Linked DNA regions of Nitrosopumilus sp. b3. The protein of the gene in region 2 binds, or shares a complex with, the protein of the main gene of each other region. Links are inferred from orthologs where the notes say so. Each region holds a gene or a part of one and is shown on either strand. Other genes may lie near its edges. The genes, in order: C6990_RS08020, C6990_RS06990, C6990_RS08145, C6990_RS08105 and C6990_RS08025.

The links.
Region 1: C6990_RS06990 (region 2) and C6990_RS08020 share a complex: the UniProt entries of both Methanocaldococcus jannaschii proteins name them as parts of the 50S ribosomal subunit. The link is inferred for Nitrosopumilus sp. b3 from one-to-one orthologs.
Region 3: C6990_RS06990 (region 2) and C6990_RS08145 share a complex: the UniProt entries of both Methanocaldococcus jannaschii proteins name them as parts of the 50S ribosomal subunit. The link is inferred for Nitrosopumilus sp. b3 from one-to-one orthologs.
Region 4: C6990_RS06990 (region 2) and C6990_RS08105 share a complex: the UniProt entries of both Methanocaldococcus jannaschii proteins name them as parts of the 50S ribosomal subunit. The link is inferred for Nitrosopumilus sp. b3 from one-to-one orthologs.
Region 5: C6990_RS06990 (region 2) and C6990_RS08025 share a complex: the UniProt entries of both Methanocaldococcus jannaschii proteins name them as parts of the 50S ribosomal subunit. The link is inferred for Nitrosopumilus sp. b3 from one-to-one orthologs.

What each region holds. Positions count from the first base shown.
Region 1 is NZ_MU078696.1:326,993-331,247, reverse strand. The notes cover bases 1-2,901. They hold C6990_RS08020 (50S ribosomal protein L10), read left to right. Parts: upstream 1-968; coding sequence 969-1,835; downstream 1,836-2,901. Other genes in these bases: C6990_RS08015 (sensor histidine kinase), read left to right, coding at 1,906-2,901; C6990_RS08025 (50S ribosomal protein L1), read left to right, coding at 314-976; C6990_RS08030 (Lrp/AsnC family transcriptional regulator), read right to left, coding at 1-123. In the rest of the region: more of C6990_RS08015, read left to right, coding at 2,902-3,537; C6990_RS08010 (response regulator), read left to right, coding at 3,581-3,943; C6990_RS08005 (hypothetical protein), read right to left, coding at 3,948-4,255. UniProt on the Methanocaldococcus jannaschii protein: Forms part of the ribosomal stalk, playing a central role in the interaction of the ribosome with GTP-bound translation factors.
Region 2 is NZ_MU078696.1:151,965-156,013, reverse strand. What follows is about bases 680-3,374. They hold C6990_RS06990 (50S ribosomal protein L24e), read right to left. Parts: upstream 2,280-3,374; coding sequence 2,079-2,279; downstream 680-2,078. Other genes in these bases: glmM (phosphoglucosamine mutase), read right to left, coding at 2,948-3,374; rpl7ae (50S ribosomal protein L7Ae), read right to left, coding at 2,499-2,885; C6990_RS06985 (30S ribosomal protein S28e), read right to left, coding at 2,290-2,502; ndk (nucleoside-diphosphate kinase), read right to left, coding at 1,675-2,076; infB (translation initiation factor IF-2), read right to left, coding at 680-1,668. In the rest of the region: more of infB, read right to left, coding at 1-679; more of glmM, read right to left, coding at 3,375-4,049. UniProt on the Methanocaldococcus jannaschii protein: Binds to the 23S rRNA.
Region 3 is NZ_MU078696.1:347,368-350,665, forward strand. Bases 223-3,079 are described here. They hold C6990_RS08145 (50S ribosomal protein L18), read left to right. Parts: upstream 223-1,338; coding sequence 1,339-1,821; downstream 1,822-3,079. Other genes in these bases: argF (ornithine carbamoyltransferase), read left to right, coding at 388-1,302; C6990_RS08150 (30S ribosomal protein S5), read left to right, coding at 1,824-2,543; C6990_RS08155 (50S ribosomal protein L30), read left to right, coding at 2,550-3,017; C6990_RS08160 (uL15 family ribosomal protein), read left to right, coding at 3,019-3,079. Outside these bases: more of C6990_RS08160, read left to right, coding at 3,080-3,298. UniProt on the Methanocaldococcus jannaschii protein: This is one of the proteins that bind and probably mediate the attachment of the 5S RNA into the large ribosomal subunit, where it forms part of the central protuberance.
Region 4 is NZ_MU078696.1:338,725-342,997, forward strand. The notes cover bases 496-3,414. They hold C6990_RS08105 (50S ribosomal protein L19e), read right to left. Parts: upstream 2,224-3,414; coding sequence 1,768-2,223; downstream 496-1,767. Other genes in these bases: C6990_RS08090 (protein translocase SEC61 complex subunit gamma), read right to left, coding at 496-659; C6990_RS08095 (D-aminoacyl-tRNA deacylase), read left to right, coding at 699-1,475; C6990_RS08100 (MGMT family protein), read left to right, coding at 1,472-1,771; C6990_RS08110 (50S ribosomal protein L32e), read right to left, coding at 2,207-2,611; pckA (phosphoenolpyruvate carboxykinase (ATP)), read left to right, coding at 2,760-3,414. In the rest of the region: C6990_RS08085 (transcription elongation factor Spt5), read right to left, coding at 25-483; more of C6990_RS08090, read right to left, coding at 486-495; more of pckA, read left to right, coding at 3,415-4,273. UniProt on the Methanocaldococcus jannaschii protein: Binds to the 23S rRNA.
Region 5 is NZ_MU078696.1:329,104-333,416, forward strand. Bases 1-2,959 are described here. They hold C6990_RS08025 (50S ribosomal protein L1), read right to left. Parts: upstream 1,832-2,959; coding sequence 1,169-1,831; downstream 1-1,168. Other genes in these bases: C6990_RS08015 (sensor histidine kinase), read right to left, coding at 1-239; C6990_RS08020 (50S ribosomal protein L10), read right to left, coding at 310-1,176; C6990_RS08030 (Lrp/AsnC family transcriptional regulator), read left to right, coding at 2,022-2,459; C6990_RS08035 (hypothetical protein), read left to right, coding at 2,565-2,723; C6990_RS08040 (hypothetical protein), read left to right, coding at 2,724-2,959. In the rest of the region: more of C6990_RS08040, read left to right, coding at 2,960-3,125; C6990_RS08045 (acetolactate synthase large subunit), read right to left, coding at 3,381-4,313. UniProt on the Methanocaldococcus jannaschii protein: Probably involved in E site tRNA release. Binds directly to 23S rRNA. Protein L1 is also a translational repressor protein, it controls the translation of its operon by binding to its mRNA.

The DNA.
Region 1 (4,255 bases), 180 kb from region 2 along the record:
TAGTTTTTTCTTCATCAGTCGCTTAATTCTGCTATAGAGCACTGAGGCATTGATTCCGAGTTTTTTAGATAATGTAGGTACAGAAATTGATCCATCCTTGGTCAATTCAAATAGCAATTTCATATCTAGGTCGTCAAAACGATGCAACGTATTCGAAAAAAGATTTTCTGATTTAATATATGTAGGTTTTTACAAATAATTTGGCTAGATTTACAAGATTTAATTGAAAATCTGTAATTTTTCTAAAAATTCCGATATCAATAAACCTCAATCCCTAAACGATTTTAAGTAGGCTTTTTTGAAAATGTTCGTAATGATTACAGAGTCTCAGCTAGTAGATATGATCAAAGAGGCAAAGGCTGCCACAAAAAAGAAAAAGTTTACGCAGTCAATTGAGCTAATTGTAAATTTCAAAGATATTGATGTGAAGAAAGGATTTGCATTAAATGAAGTAGTTCAGCTTCCAAAGACCAGTTCACCAGCAACTGTTTGCGTCATGGCAACAGGTGAGATGGGCCAGAAAGCAAAAGAGGCAAAGGCCGATTCTGTAATTGGAACCGAAGAATTAAACAGATTTGGAACAAACAAAAGAGAGTCCAGAAAATTCATTAACAAATATGATTTCTTTTTGGCAGATACCAAAGTAATGCCAACAGTAGGTAAAACATTGGGTCAACTATTAGGTCCTAGAGGAAAGATGCCAACACCAGTTCCTTTTGATGCACCAATTGATTCATTTTTGTCAAGATTTAGATCATCGATTAAAGTTAGAACAAGAGCATCACTATCTGTTTCATGTAAAATTGGAGATGAAACTATGGAGGATGCAGATTTAGCAATTAACGCACATGCTGTCCTTAATGCAATAGAGAAGAAATTGCCAAACGGTGAGAAGAATATGAAAAGAATTATGATTAAAACTACAATGGGAAAGCCAGTAAAACAAGTACAAGAGGTTAGAAAGAAATTTGCATGAAAATAGAACCACCTATCCTAAAAGAAAAACTCAGATGTATCAGCAATTACAAGAGTTGCCAAAAAAATACAAAGTAGTATCAGTAATCAAATTAAACAAAGTTCGTTCTACACAGATTTTACCATTAAGAAAAGTTCTCAAAGATGAAGTAGAGTTTGTTGCAATCAAAGACAAGGTTGCACAAAAAGCACTCAATTCACTTGACATTCCAGGAATCAAAGAAATTGCAGACCAGCTTGAAGGTCAATGCATGTTCTTATTTACAAACATGTCACCATTCAAGCTCAATGTTCTTTTAGCTAAAAACAAAGTAATGATGGCAGCAAGAGGAGGCGACATTGCAAGTATCGATATTGTGGTACCAGCAAAGAACACAGGAATTGCACCAGGTCCAATGCTAACAGAATTCAAGGAAGCTGGAATTCCAACAAAGATTGATCAAGGAACAATTTGGATTGCAAAAGACAGCACACCAGTTCTCAAAGGAGAAGCCATCAATGAAAAACTAGCATCAATTTTAGGTAAACTAGACATCAAACCAGTAGAGGCAGGAATTTCATTATTCACAGCACTTGAAGAAGGCAGCACGTATGCAGCAGACGAGATGGTAATTGATGTCGAGAAGATTAGAGCAGAATTTGGACAAGCACATCAAGAAGCAGTTTCACTATCAATAGAGGCGGCATACATAACCCCAGAAAACATCTCACAGATTCTCAGCAAAGCATCACAATATGCCCGCTCACTATCAGTAGAGTCAGGATTCATGACAGATGAGACAAAGGAGCAAATCTTGCAAAAAGCAGATGCACAAGCAAGATCAGTTGCCAGCAAGGCAAAAGACTACACTCCAGCATAAACCTAATTAGTTTTAGTTTTTAATTCAGACACGAATCAGTTTTGATAAAAACAATCAAGGGGTCTAAAGCATGAATAAAAAAAAATGGGCATGGTATGCAATAATTTTTGCAGTGATCATATCACTAGTAATTGCCACCATTCAGATTTACAGCATAGAAGAGCAAAACATCAAGACATCAATTACTGAAAATCAAATAGAGATTCAGGAAGTCATTGCAAAATCAATTGCAAAAAATATCACCTCAGAAATGGAGTTGATAATTTTTGAATTGGAGAATTTGGCAAAAGCAAATGAATTGCAAAAAGACACGGGGACAGCTGAATCAAGTAAATTGATTGCACAAACATTTTTGCGAATAAACTCTATTTCTCCTACTGCTCAAATTCTTGCACTTGATGAAGAGTTCATAGTTTTATCCCAAGCAAGCAAAAATCACGAGTCATTTGTTGGCGCAAAAGTAAAGGGATTATCAGAACTAATTGATTTGGAAAAAAACAGTCTCCCCGCAGATCCTAAAATTTTATCCATCAACACCCTTCTCTTTGATGAGCCAGAAATTGCAATTACATATCCAATAATCAGCGAGGAGACAAAAGAGCAAACAGGGACACTGCTAGTTACATTCGCATCAAGTGAATTTTTCAAGAGACATGGGAATATTTACGATGTAGAATCCCAATTTCTGACAGTAACTGATGAAAATCATGTGCGATTAATTTATCCAAACAATGAAAATTTTGAAGAGAATCAGTTAGGATATGACCCTGAATATGACAATGATCCAATACTAAATACACACATGCAGCTTATTTTGGAAGGTAATCTGTCTACTGCAATTTTTTCTCTAGATGATGATATTGGGGAGAGAATAAGTACAGGGATTCCAGTTATTATTAATGACAAAATTGAGTTTTTATTTGCAGTAGTTACGCCAACACAATCAATTAACAAAGAGATTGATGATATAATTTTCGTTACTCAGGTTCAAAGTATCTTTTTGTTGTTATCTACAATAGTTGTGCTTTTAGCATTGCTAGTAAAACGCTCTCAAAGCTTCAAGAAAGAGAAACTGACAGTGATTGGACAATTATCATCAAACATAGCACATGATATACGAAATCCATTAGGTACGATAAAAAATGCCGGAGTAATAATTCAAAAAGAAAACAAGGACGGTAATGGAATCATTTCAAGGGAGATTGACAGAATCAATCTATCAGTTAGAAGAATATCTCACCAAATCGAGGAGGTGCTAAACTATGTTAGAACAACCCCTCTAATTTTGAAATTATATTCATTAAATCAAATAATTCAAGAGGCAATTGATACACTGACCGTACCTGAGAACATTACAATTGACACTCCAAAAAAGGATGCAACCATAAAAATTGATCACGAAAAAATACTAATCGTATTTGTAAATATCATACTAAATGCAATTCAATCAATTGGAGATGCAAAAGGAAAGATCAATATCAGTATTGATGAAACTGAAACTCATGTTACAATAGAGTTTGAGAATTCAGGCCCTAACATCCCATCAAAAGATCTAAAACGTGTCTTCGATACCCTATACACAACCAAACTGGAAGGAACAGGTCTTGGTCTTTCTAGCTGTAAAAACATCATAGAGCAACACAAGGGAGAGATAACAGCGCATACCAATCCTGTAAAATTCTCAATAAAGTTACCAAAATGACCATTCAAATAATATCAACGAGTAATGGAAAAAGGCGAAAAAATTGGTAAATTCCCGTATTCTTTTGGTAGATGATGATATTCAGTTCCTAGAGGCCACAGAATACATGCTAAAATATGAAAATTATGACGTAATTACGGCTAAAAACGGGGAGGAGGCCATCAAAAAATACAAGGAATCAATCCCAGATATCGTTCTAATGGACTTGAAGATGCCAGTAATGAATGGCTATGATGCGTTTTTTAAAATAAAAAAAGACAATCCTGATGCAAAAATAGTATTCACATCAGCATATACCATAAATAATGAGGAATTTGCAAAAGCAAAAAAATCTGGATTGTATGGACTGCTAACAAAGCCATTTGATCTAAATGAGTTAAACAGTTTGATTGAATCAAAAAAGTAGAATTTTATTTTGTGTCGGATTTTTTTAAAATAGTATATCTCTGCTGATAATATTTTATTGCACTTCTAAAAAAAATCAAAAACCATTTTTTTAGTTTTGCATCTTCCTCAAATACAACATCCAAACTTTTTATTCCATTTGTTTTTGAATCGGTTTGTCCAAGTGGATTGTACAACAAATTAGTGTAAAACCAATACGAAATCTGCTCTGCGAGTTCTTCTTCTGAAATTGATTCAAAGTTTCTTTGGTATTTGATGTGCACATAAGACATTAACTCATAAAATGGAATTCCTGGCTGCACTTGGATTTGCG
Region 2 (4,049 bases):
AGGGGATGGAGGAAACGTATAGAAAACTTCTTCTTCAAAAATTTGTCTTCCAATTGTCACATCGTTAACAGAACATGCAACTTCATCACCTGCCTTTGCAGAAGATACTGTTTTTTTATCAAGTTGTAATTGGTGAATTGTTCCAACTTTACGTCCAGACATATTCATAAATGGGATTTTATGTTTTAGAGTTCCAACATCTACACGAACACCAAATACTGCAGGATTGTTATTTCTAAAGACCATTCCTTTAAGAAAACTAAATTTTGCTATGGGGGTTAATTCTGCAAACATTGCATCTTCTTCGTTTGCAGTATCTTCTTCAACCCATGCATTGTAATTGTCAATCAGGCTATAGATTACTCGATCCTCAAAAATTTTGATATGGCTATCTTCAGATTCCTCTTTTGCATCAGGTAAAATCTTTACATTAAATGCCAAAATTATTCCAAGATGTCTATCATTTTCTTTGATTGCTTTGGCTTCCATTATGTCTCGTCTATTCACAGGGCCTATGTCGGCTTTTGCCACGGGTACTTGTGATCGTCTTAGCATCTCAACAATTGCCTCAAGCGAACCTATAGTGTCACATTTGAGGATTATTCCATTTGTTTCGGTATCAATGAAGACCGATTTCATTTCAGCCTCAATTAGTTTAGTAAATTTTTCAATCTCAGCATCATTTCTAGCAACATACAGAGTACTTCCAGGAAGTACACCTTCAAGATCTGGAGATGCAATTTTTAGGCCAGCTGCTGCGTCAACTTGTGGTACTGGTTTGAATTTATCTCGAGGATCTCGCATTTCATCAAGAGGTTTTGGTAATAATATGGCCTTAGGTTTTGTAACAATTACAGAATCTCTTTTTGCTACAACAATGCTATTTTCTTTTTTTATTGATCCATCAATTAGAATGATGTTGGCAGTTTGTCCCAATCCTACTTCATCATTTACTTCCAAAACTATTCCACGTGGTTCTTTTTCTTCCTGATTGAGCCTTTTCTGAAGATATTGTTGAGTCAATCCTACTAAAACACTTAGAAGTTCAGGTATTCCAACACCAGATCTTGCAGAGATTGGAACAATGGCAATTTCGGATTTAAAGTCTTTAACACGATAAAATGCCTCTGATTGATATCCAAGAATTGACAGGGTACCTACAACATCATAGATTTTTTGATCAAGATCAGTCTGAATTGATGCGTCTTGTTCTTTGATTGCTTGGGAAATGAATTTTGTTTCTGATTTTCTCCATCCAGAAATTTGATCACATTTGTTCAGAGCTACTACAAAAGGCACTTTCCTGCTCTGCAAGATTTTCAGACTTTCATTGGTTTGCGGTTGAAATCCACGATTTACATCAACTACTAAAATTGCAATATCAGCAGCTGAACCCCCACGTGAACGAAGATTTGTAAAAACTTCATGTCCGGGTGTATCTATTACTAAAATTCCAGGTACCTTGTGTTCTGCCTGTTCAAGTTTTTTGTATAGTATTCCACATGTTTCTTTGATTGTCTCAGATGGAAGAAAGCTTGCACCAATATGTTGAGTAATACCTCCTGCTTCTCTACCTTGAACCCCAGTTCCACGAATTCTATCTAAAAGAGATGTTTTTCCAGAGTCTACGTGACCAAGAACTGCCACTATGGGCTGACGAATTTGCAAATCAGATCACTCAAATGCTACCCTCGATTCGTGATCAAAACTTTCTTGTGAATCTGATGCGTGAATAATGTTTTCACTAAATCCTAATCCATAATCTCCTCTTATGGAACCAGGTTCAGCTTCAAATGATTTTGTAGCTCCAATCATTATTCTAGTAGTTGCAATTGCATTATTACCTTCAATAATTGCTGCAACTACAGGTCCTGATGTGATAAAGGATGTCAATTCACCAAAGAATGGTTTGTCTTTATGCACACCGTAAAAGTTCTCTGCTTGTTGTTGAGAAAATGTAAACATCTTTAATTTTATTAGTTTGAATCCTTTTTTTTCAAATCTTGATATTACTTCACCAACTAGATTTCTAGCTACTGCATCTGGTTTTACAATGAATAGAGATTGTTCAGTCAATGCTACTTCTTTCTAATGCCGCCTTTGACGTATTTCTTTGTCCACTTTAATTTTCTTGGATCACGTTTTAATTCTAGCATATTCTTTTTGCATTTTGAAGAGCAAAACCATAAAACGGTTCCATCATTTTTGGCAAGCATTGTTCCAGAACCTTTGGCGACAGGTCTGTCACAGAAATTACATGGTTTAACTAAAAGACTCATATCATATCACCTATTTGATTTTCTTTGCTTCTCTCTCTGTTTCTCTTAGCATTAGAATTTCTCCTACTCTAACAGATCCTTTGACGTTTCTTGTAAGTATTCTACCTTTATCTTTACCAGTAAGAACTTTCACTCTAACCTGAATAACTTCACCAGCAATGCCAGTTCGTCCAACAATTTGAATAATTTCAGATTGAACTACTTCTTCAGCGTTTTGACTCATTCTTCAGTCTTACCGCCTTTAATTTTAGCAATTGATGATACAACTTGGTCTACGATGTGTTGTGCATCACCAGCATCCAAAATTGCTGCAGCGGCAGAAGTGATATCAATACCCAAAGACTTACCTAATTCTTGTTTGTTTGGTACAAATGCATATGCTGCACCTTGTTCCTCACATAGAATTGGAAGATGTGCTACTACCTCAGGTGGTTCTACATCTTCAGCGATAACAATTAGTTTGCTAGTACCACGTTCGATTGCCTTTGTGGCTTCGTTAGTTCCTTTCTTTACTTTACCGCTAGTTGATGCTACTCTAACTGCCTCTAAGATTGGATTTACGAGGTCCTCTGGCGTTTCAAATTTAACATAATATGATTTTCCCATACTTCGTCACCCTTAGGGTTCATTCTCCATTCTCTCAAAACGTTGGAATGGTTTTAAAAGTGTTATCGGGAAATGATTGTCTTGACTTTTTTGAGGTATTCAGACATCAAAGAGTCTAGTTTATCTTGATTTTCAGCTTCTGCATATACTCTAACTATTGGTTCTGTTCCACTAGGTCTAATCATTACCCAGTTTTTGGGATCATTTGAAATTTTGATTCCATCTGTGACATCTGAGTTTGGGAACGCTTCTTTAAGAGAAGAGATCAATTCTACTACTTTTTCAGGGGGGCATGATACCTTGTCCTTTGTAGTAAAGGAAGGAGGTAAAAGAGAAACCTCATCAGAAAGGGATTTTCCAGAAGTTGCTAAAAGATCAAGCATTAATCCTAATGTCATACAACCATCTCTTACTTGGTTATGCTTGCCATACATGAATCCACCATTTTCTTCAAATCCAATTAAAGCATTAGTTGGAACCATCTTTCGGGACACTTCAACACTTCCAACTTTGGTACGGATAACTTTGGAATTAAACTTCTCAGAAATTTTTTCTATATTAGATCCTGAATTCAAACAAGTTACAACCAAAGAGTTTGGGTTATTCGATAAGATATGTTGGGTTAGTAAAAGTGCAGACTTGTCACCAGTTAAAATATTACCTTTATCATCACAAAAGATACTTCTATCCCCATCACCATCAAAAGCAATTCCAACATCTGCATGATTTTCAAGTACTGTCTTTGAAAGTGCTGAGAGGTTTTGAGGTGTTGGCTCTGAACCTCGTCCTGGGAAATTGCCATCAATATTTTGATTTACCAAAAAAGTTTCACACTGTAACTTTTTACAAAAATCTGGTGCAGATACTGCCTGTGCACCATTTCCTAAATCTAAAACAACTCTAAACTTTTTTGATTCTATAATACTAGAATCAATATGAGCCAAAATTCCATTAAGGTAGGTCTCAATTGTCCTCTCCTCTGTTCCTGTAGTACCCCATTTGGGAGGATTTGTAATCCAGTTTTTTTTAAGGTAAATATCTTCAATTATTAATTCATCATCTCGGGAAATCTCTACACCATCTTTTGCAGCAGGCTTGATGCCATTGTATTGTGGTGGGTTGTGTGATGCAGTTATCATGATACCACCAGAATATCCTAAACTC
Region 3 (3,298 bases), 190 kb from region 2 along the record:
TGAACCAACACCAGAACCTGAACCAACACCAGAACCTGAACCAACACCAGAACCTGAACCAACACCAGAACCTGAACCAACACCAGAACCTGAACCAACACCAACTTCAGATGATCCATTTGATGGAATCAAAGATGATGATATTGCAACTTATTCGGACTTGTTTGATGTACCGCCACCTGAAAGAGACAGCGAAGCATTAAAGCTAGGAAACAAAATTCGTCAATGGATTAAAGACGGCAGGCCAAAACCAGATGAATCAAAAGATGACAAAGATAACCAAGATGACACCAAAGATAAACAAGACGATACTGACGATGATATGCAAAAACATGATAAAGAAGAAAAACCTAAAAAGAAACGAGGTATGTTTGGATTCTTTAAGAAATGAAAATCAAAACAAAAAATTTACTCACTTTAGCGGAACTATCCCCAAAGGAATTTTCATCACTAATTGATGAATCAATCAAACTAAAAAAACAACTCAAAAAAGGAATGTCCAAACCTGTTTTGAAAAATAAAACCCTGACAATGATATTCCAAAAGCCCTCTACTAGAACTCGTGTAAGTTTTGAAACAGGAATGTTTCAGCTAGGTGGACATGCAATTAATTTATCTGCAAATGACATGCAGCTCTCACGGGGAGAGTCAGTTGAGGATACTGCAAAGACCCTTTCGCGATACACTGATTGTATTATGGCCCGAGTCTATTCCCATGACTTGATTGAAAAATTATCAGAATACTCTAGTGTTCCTGTAATTAATGGACTCTCTGATTCATTTCATCCATGTCAAATTTTGGCAGACTTTATGACCATTAAAGAAAAAAAGAAAAAACTCAAAGGACTAAAGATTGCCTGGGTTGGGGATGGAAATAATGTATGCAACTCTATGATTTATGGTGCAGCACATTGTGGAATAGAGATGTCAATTGCAACTCCAAAAGAATTCCAACCAGAAAAAGGTGTAGTAAAGGATGCAAAGAAATCAACTAGTATTGAATTGACTGCTGATCCTTTTGTTGCAACTAAAAATGCAGATGTTATAGTTACTGATACATATTCTTCAATTCACAACAGTGATCCAAAAAGAATCAAAAAATTTCTTCCAAAATACCAAGTCAATCCAAAAATAATGCAGTCTGCAAAAACTGATGCGATCTTTTTGCATTGTCTTCCAGCAAAACGAGAACAAGAAGTAACAGCATCTGTAATTGATGGAAATCAATCTGTAATTTGGGATGAGGCAGAAAATCGTTTACATACTCAGAAAGCTTTACTTGCTGCCCTAATTCGCGCTTAACGTATATAAGAGCAGATTCAAACTCGGTTTCTATAGATGGCCTATTCGAAAATATTACGTAGACTTAGAGAGGAAAAGACCAATTACAAAAAACGTGGCACCATGTTGATGGGTAAACGCGATTTTATCACTGTAAATATTACTAATGAAAATACTCAAGTACAAATTCTAAAGCCTGGAATGGAAGGCGATAAAGTGGTTGCATCTGCACACTCTAGATATCTCCTTGAGAAAGGATGGAAGGGGTCTAGAAAAAGTGTACCTGCAGCATATCTTACTGGATATTTGGCAGGCAAGAAAGCACTTGGTCAAGGTGCCAAGGATGCAATTCTTTACACTGGCACAAGACGTTATACACAAAGAATGGCAGCAGCCCTCAAAGGAGTAATTGACGCTGGAGTAGAGGTACCAGCAAACGAAGAGACATTCCCACCAGAGGATAGAATCAATGGTGAACATCTTACAGTAAAAAATGAAGTATCAAAAATGAAATCTACAATCGACAGTGAGGTCAAATAGAAATGAGCCAAACTGCACAATCTAAAGGCAAACCAGGTCAAAGAGGACGAGGCCCACCAGTTTATGGTAGTGGTCCACCAGGTGGAGCCAAAGGAGGAGATCGTCCAAGAAGACCAAGAAGAGAGCCAGAAGAGGAAGTCTGGATTCCAAAAACAATCTTAGGTCAAAAAGTTGCATCAGGGGAAATTTCATCTTTAGAAGAAATTATAGAATCGGGATTAAGAATTCAAGAATCAGGAATCATCAAGAAACTATTGCCTGACTTGAAAAGTGAAGTTGTAGATGTTGGTATCATTCAAAAAATGACTTCAAACGGACAGTCGACTAGATTCAAAGCAATTGTTGCTGCTGGAAATGAAAACGGTTACTTGGGAATTGGCCAAGGTAAATCAAAACAGATGAGAATTGCAATTGAAAAGGCAACCAGTCAAGCTTTCCTTAATGTTAACCCAATCAAACTAGGATGTGGCAGTTGGGAATGCAGATGTGATCAAAAACATTCAGTCCCATTCAAGGTAAAGGGAAAAGGTGGAAGTGTTACAATTGAAATTATTCCTGCACCTAGAGGATTAGGACTTGTTGCAGGTGGTAAAATTAAACGATTATTGGAATTAGCTGGTCTCAAAGATGCATGGACTACTGCAAAGGGCTCCACACCTACGATGAACTCTACTTCTAAAGCAATTCTGGACTGTCTAAGACAGACATTTAGTCAAGGTTGATAGAAAATGGCAAATGCATATCTTGTTGTTAGAATTAAAGGCCAAGCCGATTGCCCCTACTGGGCAACACATACTATGACTTTGCTAAAATTAGATAAAAAATACCGTGCAACAATTTTGCCTGCCAAAGAAAACACTCTAGGTATGCTAAGAAAAGTACAGCACTATGTTTCCTGGATTGAACTAGATGCATCATTGGCAAAAGAACTAATTGATAAAAAAGCAAGAAAAGGTGGTTATCAAAAAATTACTCCTGAAGATCTCAAAGAACTAGGATTTTCAAGTTCTGATGAATTAGGAACTGCATTGGCAGAAGGAAAAGCTATACTATCTAAATTAAAACCACTAAAACCTTGGTTTGCCTTGGCACCACCAAAACTTGGATTCAAAAAAAGTACAAAGAGACTTTATGGAAACAAGGGAATACTTGGACAAAATAAAGAACTTGACACAATTGTTAGGAGAATGATTTGAGATGGCAACAAGATTGAGAAAAACTAGACGACTCAGAGGCGGAAGACACATGGGATGGGGACAAGTAGGTCAACACCGCGCAAGTGGTCACAAAGGTGGTCTTGGAGTTACCGGTATGCTAAAGCATCATTGGAGTTCTACTTTAAAATATGAGCCAGATCATTATGGTCATGAAGCACCTAAACGCCCTCACCCAAATATTACAAAAACATGGACTAGCATCAGAGATCTTGATGACTTGTTCTTAAAGCTCGGTAAAGAAGAAGGAGGAAAGAAGATCG
Region 4 (4,273 bases), 190 kb from region 2 along the record:
CTCTAAATGAAAATTTAATCCTTCCTAAGCCTCACTTGAGAGTTTCAGGTAGTTTGCGTCTACTGTTACTGGCAATTGGTATGATGCATCAAGTAAAACTACAGTTGCTTCTTCCTTGTCAACATCAATTCTTGTGATTGTTGCCTTCATTCCCTTGAATGGACCTCCTGTAATTTCTACGACATTATCTACTGCTAATTGTGAAACTGTTGATTTCTTGATTAGGTATCCTTCGATATCTTTGAATTCTAATTCTCCTCTTAATTGACCGCGAATGTGTCTTACACCTTCAACTGCCATGTATGCATCACTAGGATTGATTGCCTCGATTACGACATATCCCTTGAGATTGTCAACTAGTAATACTGATTGAATGTTAATTTGATTGGCGTTAGCTTTTGCTTCTAATAATCTCATGACCACTTTTTCCTGTCCCCCAGTGGTTCTGATTGCAAACAAATGTGATTTTATTTCCTCTGACAATTTTACCGTCCAAATGTAATTACCGAAAAGACAAACTGTATGGTAAATCCAACTAATCCGACTCCTCCAATTCCCAATAATACGAGTCTAAGGTGCTGCTGGTACTCATCTTTGTCAGGTTTTTTCGCCATTTTCATGGTATTTGCCATATTCTTCAAAGTCTGCCTAGGGTTCATTGGTGGAAATTAATATGGTGTCCTTATATTCCTTATCTCATGGAACTACTAATTGCGTATCAAGATGACCCAGCTGGTCACAATATGGCAAAATTTCTTTCAAAGAGGATGACCAAAGACGGTGATGTTTTTCGTGGAAAAAATTATGACTTGCTAATCATTCCCACCCCTGCAATTTCAGCTGATTGGCTGGAAGAAAAATATGATTATGATGGATTTGTGTTTCTCTCAAAACATGCAGCAGAGTCCGGACAGCTGGCTTTGACATGTCATAGTACGGGAAATTTCTCAGAGGCAAAGTTTGGAGGAAATGACAGACAAGTTGCAATTCCCCATCCTGATCTCCAAAAGGCTTATCTTAAAAAATTAAAGAAAAACAAATTAAAGTTTTCAGATTTTCAAATTACCATAGAGGCCACACACCACGGTCCTACTGCATTGAAAAAACCATCAATCTTCATAGAGATTGGTACAACTGAAAAACAGTGGACTGATGAATCTCTTTGCCATTCTGTTGCATTATTGGTAAATGATGTGATGTCTAATCCAATTCCTAAAAACCCAGTAGCTATCTGCTTTGGTGGTACCCACTATCCCTCAAAGTTTACAGATGAGCTCCTTGATGGAAAGTATGCACTTGGAACTGTCATTCCAAAGCATGCACTTGAGAGTCTTGATTCAGAACTGTTTTCCCATATTTTATCGCAAAACAAAATGGCAACTGCTGCACTATTGGACTGGAAAGGCTTGGGTTCAGATAAACAAAAAGTACTTGATTTACTTGAATCAACAGATCTTGAGGTAATCAAACTTTGAATCTCGAACAAAAGATTTACAAAAAATTACTCCAGGTTCCCAAAGGCCAAATCACAACTTATGGTGAGCTGGCAAAAGCAGTTGGACTAAAAAATGGACAGAGAGTTGTTGGAAGAATAATGAACAAGAACCCATACCCTGTAATTATTCCATGTCATAGAGTTGTAATGTCTACAGGAAAAGTTGGGGGCTATGCATATGGGGAGCACATTAAAACAAAGATGCTAAGTGATGAAGGTATTGAGATAAAAAATGGTAAAATTATGAATTTAGAAAATACAGTTTATCTGTTCTAGTCTTTTCTCTTTTCTCTGATTTCATCCATGAGCAGTCTGAGGTGTGCTTTATTTCTAACAGTATTACCGCCTACTTTTTTGTAGAGTTCCCAGAATTCCGGATTTGTCAAGTCCTTTCTGTCCTTTGCAATCTTTAGTAATCTTCTTAATGAACGAACTTTAGCAACATAAACTTCTTTTTTACCAACTCTTGCACCTTTTCTTCCTTGTTTTGAACCTTGAGTTGTACCTCTCTTCTTTCTCTGTTCTTTTTTGAATTGTGCTCTTCCTCTAGATGTTCCGACAAATGGTTTTATCTTGATTGTATTTGCAGTGATAAGACTACGGATGTTTTCTCTAGTAATTGCATCTGCAATGTCATCGAGATGATCAGTATCGAATTTGATTCTGTGAATTCCGACTCCTGTGACTCTAGATGCGAGTCTCTTCTTTGCGTTAAGATTTACTACCACTTGCACTCACTCTCGCATTAAAAATTTTAAATTTATTTTCAATTGCTTTTACGATGATTTCCTTTCTCTTTCTAGTTCCAACACTGTGTCCGAATCTAACTCCGTCTTTTTTTGGATCTAGTTTTTCCAAGTCTGATAAATTGAATACTAAATTATCTGTATATCCTGATGGGTGCAATCCTCTTGCTTCTTTTGGTCCTCCATATCCTACTTTTACAAGTCCTGGACGGCCTCTACTCTTTTGTTTTCTCTGATGATGATCGATACCTTTTGGTTTTCTCCAGTTAGTCTGTAGTCTAACATAACGCCAGCTTTCTGGTCTTACAAAGTCTGGATTGTGTTCCTTTACTTCCTGTCTCTTTGCAATCTTGTCCTTATTGATAGGCATCAATTTGAGTCTTGAATTTTGGAATAAATACGTTCCTAGACAAAAAGATAATTCCCTATAAGAAAAAGATAATAAGGAAACTTTAGGCGGATCGATATCTCATGAACCAGCCTGGGATTGATAAAATTACTTTTGGAGGCCAAATCCTCTGACCCAAGTAGTAGGTAATTCAGTAACTGACAAATTTTCTTCCCAGCTAAAGGAGTTTGGAATCAATCCATCAAAAGTACATAGAAATCTCAGTGTTGAGGAGATGGTCTCAATTGCAGTTGAGAGAAAAGAGGGCGTAGTAAATTCCACAGGCTCCCTTTCAGTCAATACTGGAAAATATACGGGCCGTTCACCTGATGACCGATTTATTGTATTTGATGATAAAACTCATGATACTATTGATTGGGGCAAAATCAATCATCAGTTCCCAACTGGCAAATTTGAAAAACTCTTAGAGAAAATGAAAAACTTTGTTGATAACAAGGAGCTTTATGTCTTTGATGGATTTGTTGGGGCAGACCCTAATACCCGTTTACCAATTAGAGTCATAAATGATCATGTGTGGCAAAGCATGTTCTCAAGGAATCTATTCATCAGACCAACAAAAGAAGAACTTGAAAATCACGAACCAGAATTTACAATTTTATGTATTAACGACTTTGAAGCAAATCCCGAAATTGATGGAACAAGAACTGATGTCTTTATCCTAATTGACTTGACTAGAAAAATTGTTTTGATTGGCGGAACAGAGTATGCAGGAGAAATGAAAAAGTCAATGTTTGGTGTGATGAATTACTTGTTGCCTGACCGCGGTATCTTCCCAATGCATTGCTCTGCAAACATTGGAGAAAAAGGTGACACTGCGTTGTTCTTTGGATTGTCCGGTACTGGAAAGACTACTCTCTCGGCAGATCCTAATAGAAGATTAATTGGTGATGATGAACACGGTTGGTCTGATAATGGAACGTTTAACTTTGAAGGTGGATGCTATGCAAAGTGCATCAATCTAAGTCAAGAAGCAGAACCTGAAATTTGGAATGCTATCAAGCCCGGTGCAGTTTTAGAAAACGTAGTACTCAAAGACAATGTTCCTGATTATGATGATAACACATTAACTGAAAACACCAGAGTTGCATATCCTTTGGACTTTATTCCAGGAGCTGTGATTCCAAGTGTTGGGGGAAATCCCAGAGTTATTGTATTTTTGACAGCTGATGCACTGGGTGTTTTACCACCAGTTTCTAGATTGACAAAGGAGGGGGCAATGTTTCATTTCATGTCCGGTTACACAAGCAAGCTTGCAGGAACTGAGCGAGGTATCAAAGAGCCAAAGTCTGTGTTCTCTGAGTGTTTTGGGGCACCATTCATGCCTAGACCGGCCTCAGTTTACGCCAAATTATTGGGTGATAAAATTAATCAGCATAATACCGTAGTTTATCTTGTAAACACTGGATGGTCTGGCGGACCTTATGGTGTTGGAAAAAGAATCAAGATAAAGTACAGTCGCGCAATGGTTACTGCTGCACTATCTGGTGCACTTGATATTGTAAAGTATCGTCATGATGATCTGTTTAACTTGGATATTCCAACTGAAGTAGAGGGAGTTCCATCAGAAATTTTAGATCCAAAAAACACATGGACTGACAAGGATTCTTATGATTTGTCTGCAAA
Region 5 (4,313 bases), 180 kb from region 2 along the record:
TCTTTTTGCAATTCATTTGCTTTTGCCAAATTCTCCAATTCAAAAATTATCAACTCCATTTCTGAGGTGATATTTTTTGCAATTGATTTTGCAATGACTTCCTGAATCTCTATTTGATTTTCAGTAATTGATGTCTTGATGTTTTGCTCTTCTATGCTGTAAATCTGAATGGTGGCAATTACTAGTGATATGATCACTGCAAAAATTATTGCATACCATGCCCATTTTTTTTTATTCATGCTTTAGACCCCTTGATTGTTTTTATCAAAACTGATTCGTGTCTGAATTAAAAACTAAAACTAATTAGGTTTATGCTGGAGTGTAGTCTTTTGCCTTGCTGGCAACTGATCTTGCTTGTGCATCTGCTTTTTGCAAGATTTGCTCCTTTGTCTCATCTGTCATGAATCCTGACTCTACTGATAGTGAGCGGGCATATTGTGATGCTTTGCTGAGAATCTGTGAGATGTTTTCTGGGGTTATGTATGCCGCCTCTATTGATAGTGAAACTGCTTCTTGATGTGCTTGTCCAAATTCTGCTCTAATCTTCTCGACATCAATTACCATCTCGTCTGCTGCATACGTGCTGCCTTCTTCAAGTGCTGTGAATAATGAAATTCCTGCCTCTACTGGTTTGATGTCTAGTTTACCTAAAATTGATGCTAGTTTTTCATTGATGGCTTCTCCTTTGAGAACTGGTGTGCTGTCTTTTGCAATCCAAATTGTTCCTTGATCAATCTTTGTTGGAATTCCAGCTTCCTTGAATTCTGTTAGCATTGGACCTGGTGCAATTCCTGTGTTCTTTGCTGGTACCACAATATCGATACTTGCAATGTCGCCTCCTCTTGCTGCCATCATTACTTTGTTTTTAGCTAAAAGAACATTGAGCTTGAATGGTGACATGTTTGTAAATAAGAACATGCATTGACCTTCAAGCTGGTCTGCAATTTCTTTGATTCCTGGAATGTCAAGTGAATTGAGTGCTTTTTGTGCAACCTTGTCTTTGATTGCAACAAACTCTACTTCATCTTTGAGAACTTTTCTTAATGGTAAAATCTGTGTAGAACGAACTTTGTTTAATTTGATTACTGATACTACTTTGTATTTTTTTGGCAACTCTTGTAATTGCTGATACATCTGAGTTTTTCTTTTAGGATAGGTGGTTCTATTTTCATGCAAATTTCTTTCTAACCTCTTGTACTTGTTTTACTGGCTTTCCCATTGTAGTTTTAATCATAATTCTTTTCATATTCTTCTCACCGTTTGGCAATTTCTTCTCTATTGCATTAAGGACAGCATGTGCGTTAATTGCTAAATCTGCATCCTCCATAGTTTCATCTCCAATTTTACATGAAACAGATAGTGATGCTCTTGTTCTAACTTTAATCGATGATCTAAATCTTGACAAAAATGAATCAATTGGTGCATCAAAAGGAACTGGTGTTGGCATCTTTCCTCTAGGACCTAATAGTTGACCCAATGTTTTACCTACTGTTGGCATTACTTTGGTATCTGCCAAAAAGAAATCATATTTGTTAATGAATTTTCTGGACTCTCTTTTGTTTGTTCCAAATCTGTTTAATTCTTCGGTTCCAATTACAGAATCGGCCTTTGCCTCTTTTGCTTTCTGGCCCATCTCACCTGTTGCCATGACGCAAACAGTTGCTGGTGAACTGGTCTTTGGAAGCTGAACTACTTCATTTAATGCAAATCCTTTCTTCACATCAATATCTTTGAAATTTACAATTAGCTCAATTGACTGCGTAAACTTTTTCTTTTTTGTGGCAGCCTTTGCCTCTTTGATCATATCTACTAGCTGAGACTCTGTAATCATTACGAACATTTTCAAAAAAGCCTACTTAAAATCGTTTAGGGATTGAGGTTTATTGATATCGGAATTTTTAGAAAAATTACAGATTTTCAATTAAATCTTGTAAATCTAGCCAAATTATTTGTAAAAACCTACATATATTAAATCAGAAAATCTTTTTTCGAATACGTTGCATCGTTTTGACGACCTAGATATGAAATTGCTATTTGAATTGACCAAGGATGGATCAATTTCTGTACCTACATTATCTAAAAAACTCGGAATCAATGCCTCAGTGCTCTATAGCAGAATTAAGCGACTGATGAAGAAAAAACTAATCAAAAAATTCACAGTAGAGATAGATGATTCTCTTTTGGGAATCGGTGTAAAGGCATCAGTTGGAATTAATCGAGATCCAAAACTCAAAGACGATATACACAAAACATTCATGAATATCCCTGAAGTCGTATCTATCTCAGAAGTCACTGGCAGATTCGATATCATCATCAAAGTTTATGCAAAAAATCTTGAGGCTCTTCATAGTATCGTTATTGAAAAGATAGGTAAAGTTCCAGGCGTTCAAAACTCTGAAACCTTTGTGGAACTACAAAAAACCGACAAGGATCCGGTATATCTTACTGAAACAGTTTAGCTTTTTATTTTCTAGATACTAATTAAAAAAATTCATCTTTAGTTCCAAAAAGGCATACCGCAATTCAATAATCAATCCCATATAATACTCGACTCAAAAGATTGCATGTCGACCATATTGATTCACAAGCAATCTGAAACAAATCAGATTCAGACTATGAAAATAAAACACACCAAAGTACCTGCAGTTGAGAATGCCAAAAAATTCTGCTGTGAAGATGTTGCAGGCCTATCTTGGATTCTGCTGGATGAGGAGGATTACTAAATGGAAATAAAGCAAATGTGTCTGTATGATGAAATCTGTAAAAATATGTGTGAAATACCTGGAATTAATTTTGCAGTGATGATTAATAATCGTGGACGAAAGGTTTCTGAATGCAAATCGCAGACATTTCCTTTGGAGACAGATGCAAAAAAACTAGAGATGCTCTTTATGGAGACTACCCTTGACATGTCAATGAGAAAAGAATTTGACAATTCATTTGGGAAGATATCTGCTATTGTTTCATTTAGGGAAAACACTACAATGATTACAATTCCATCTGGAGATGATCTAATGCTATTATCCGTACAGCCTGAATTTAACCCCTATCCGATAATTCAAACTGCATACAGGTTTCTTGCAACTAAAGACACATCACCATTAAAAATTCTACAGGTGGCATAACTGCCTTATAGTTTGAGGTGTAGCGTTGCCTGATGAGTCATGCAGGAAATGTGGGGGATTGCTCTTTGAATATTCCTTGTGCGGTAAATGCAAAGCTCCTACACGATTTATCTGTAGAATTTGTGGAATGCTCACCGATGAACGCTTTCATGTATCTGTCTGCTTTAAGGTAACAGAGCATGATAAGAAGATAACTTCATTTCAATTCCCTGAAACATGTCCAAACCCAATAAGCAATTAGTTTGGATTTTTATTTTAAATTTCATAATTGCTGTCATTTAACAAAACATGATTTCTTGAATAATCCACATCAATTGCAATAATTACTGGCTTGTCTTTGATTTGTTTTGCCTCCTCCATAGTCTTTGAAAATTCTTTTGTTGATTTTACTACAAACCCTACTGCTCCAAAGCTCTCAGCCAATTTGATAAAATCAGGATTGGTAAACTTTGTAAAGACACTTTTGCCAAATTCGTTTTTTTGCTTCATTGAAATCATTCCCAAGTCCAGATCACACCAGACTACTGTAATGAATCCCAATTTTAGACGGACTGCCGTCTCAAGTTCTTGAATGTTCATTAAAAATCCCGCATCCCCACACATAGCTACTATGTTTTTCTCAGGATAGACAATCTTTGCTGCAATTGCACCTGGAAATGCAAATCCCATTGAGCAAAATCCGTTTGGGATGATGCATGTATTTGGTTGATATGTTTTGTAAATTTTAGAAATCCAAAGCTTGTGGGCACCAACGTCTGATAGTACGATATCATCTTCGCCCAAAGCATTTCGAACATCAATTACTAATTTTTCAGGCTTTATTGGAAATGACTCATCATCATTAAATGAATCTCGTCTTTCATCTACTTCTTTCATAATTTTTTTAAATAATTCTGGAATCTCTTTAATTGGAAATACGTCTAATTCTGGATGTGTTTTTTTCTGCTGTTCTAATTCGTCGAGAATTGCATCAATTGCATATTCGATATCTGAAACTATTTCCACTTCTGGTCTGTAATAGGTGTAGACTTCAGATGGTGTGAAATCAATGTGGATTATTTTTTTATCTAATTTTTTATTCCAATTTTTAGGACTGTATTCTACCAGATCAACTCCTACCGCAATTACAACATCAGCTGATTCTATTGCAAGCAAAGCATGATCTGCATCTTTGATGCCTATTGTATG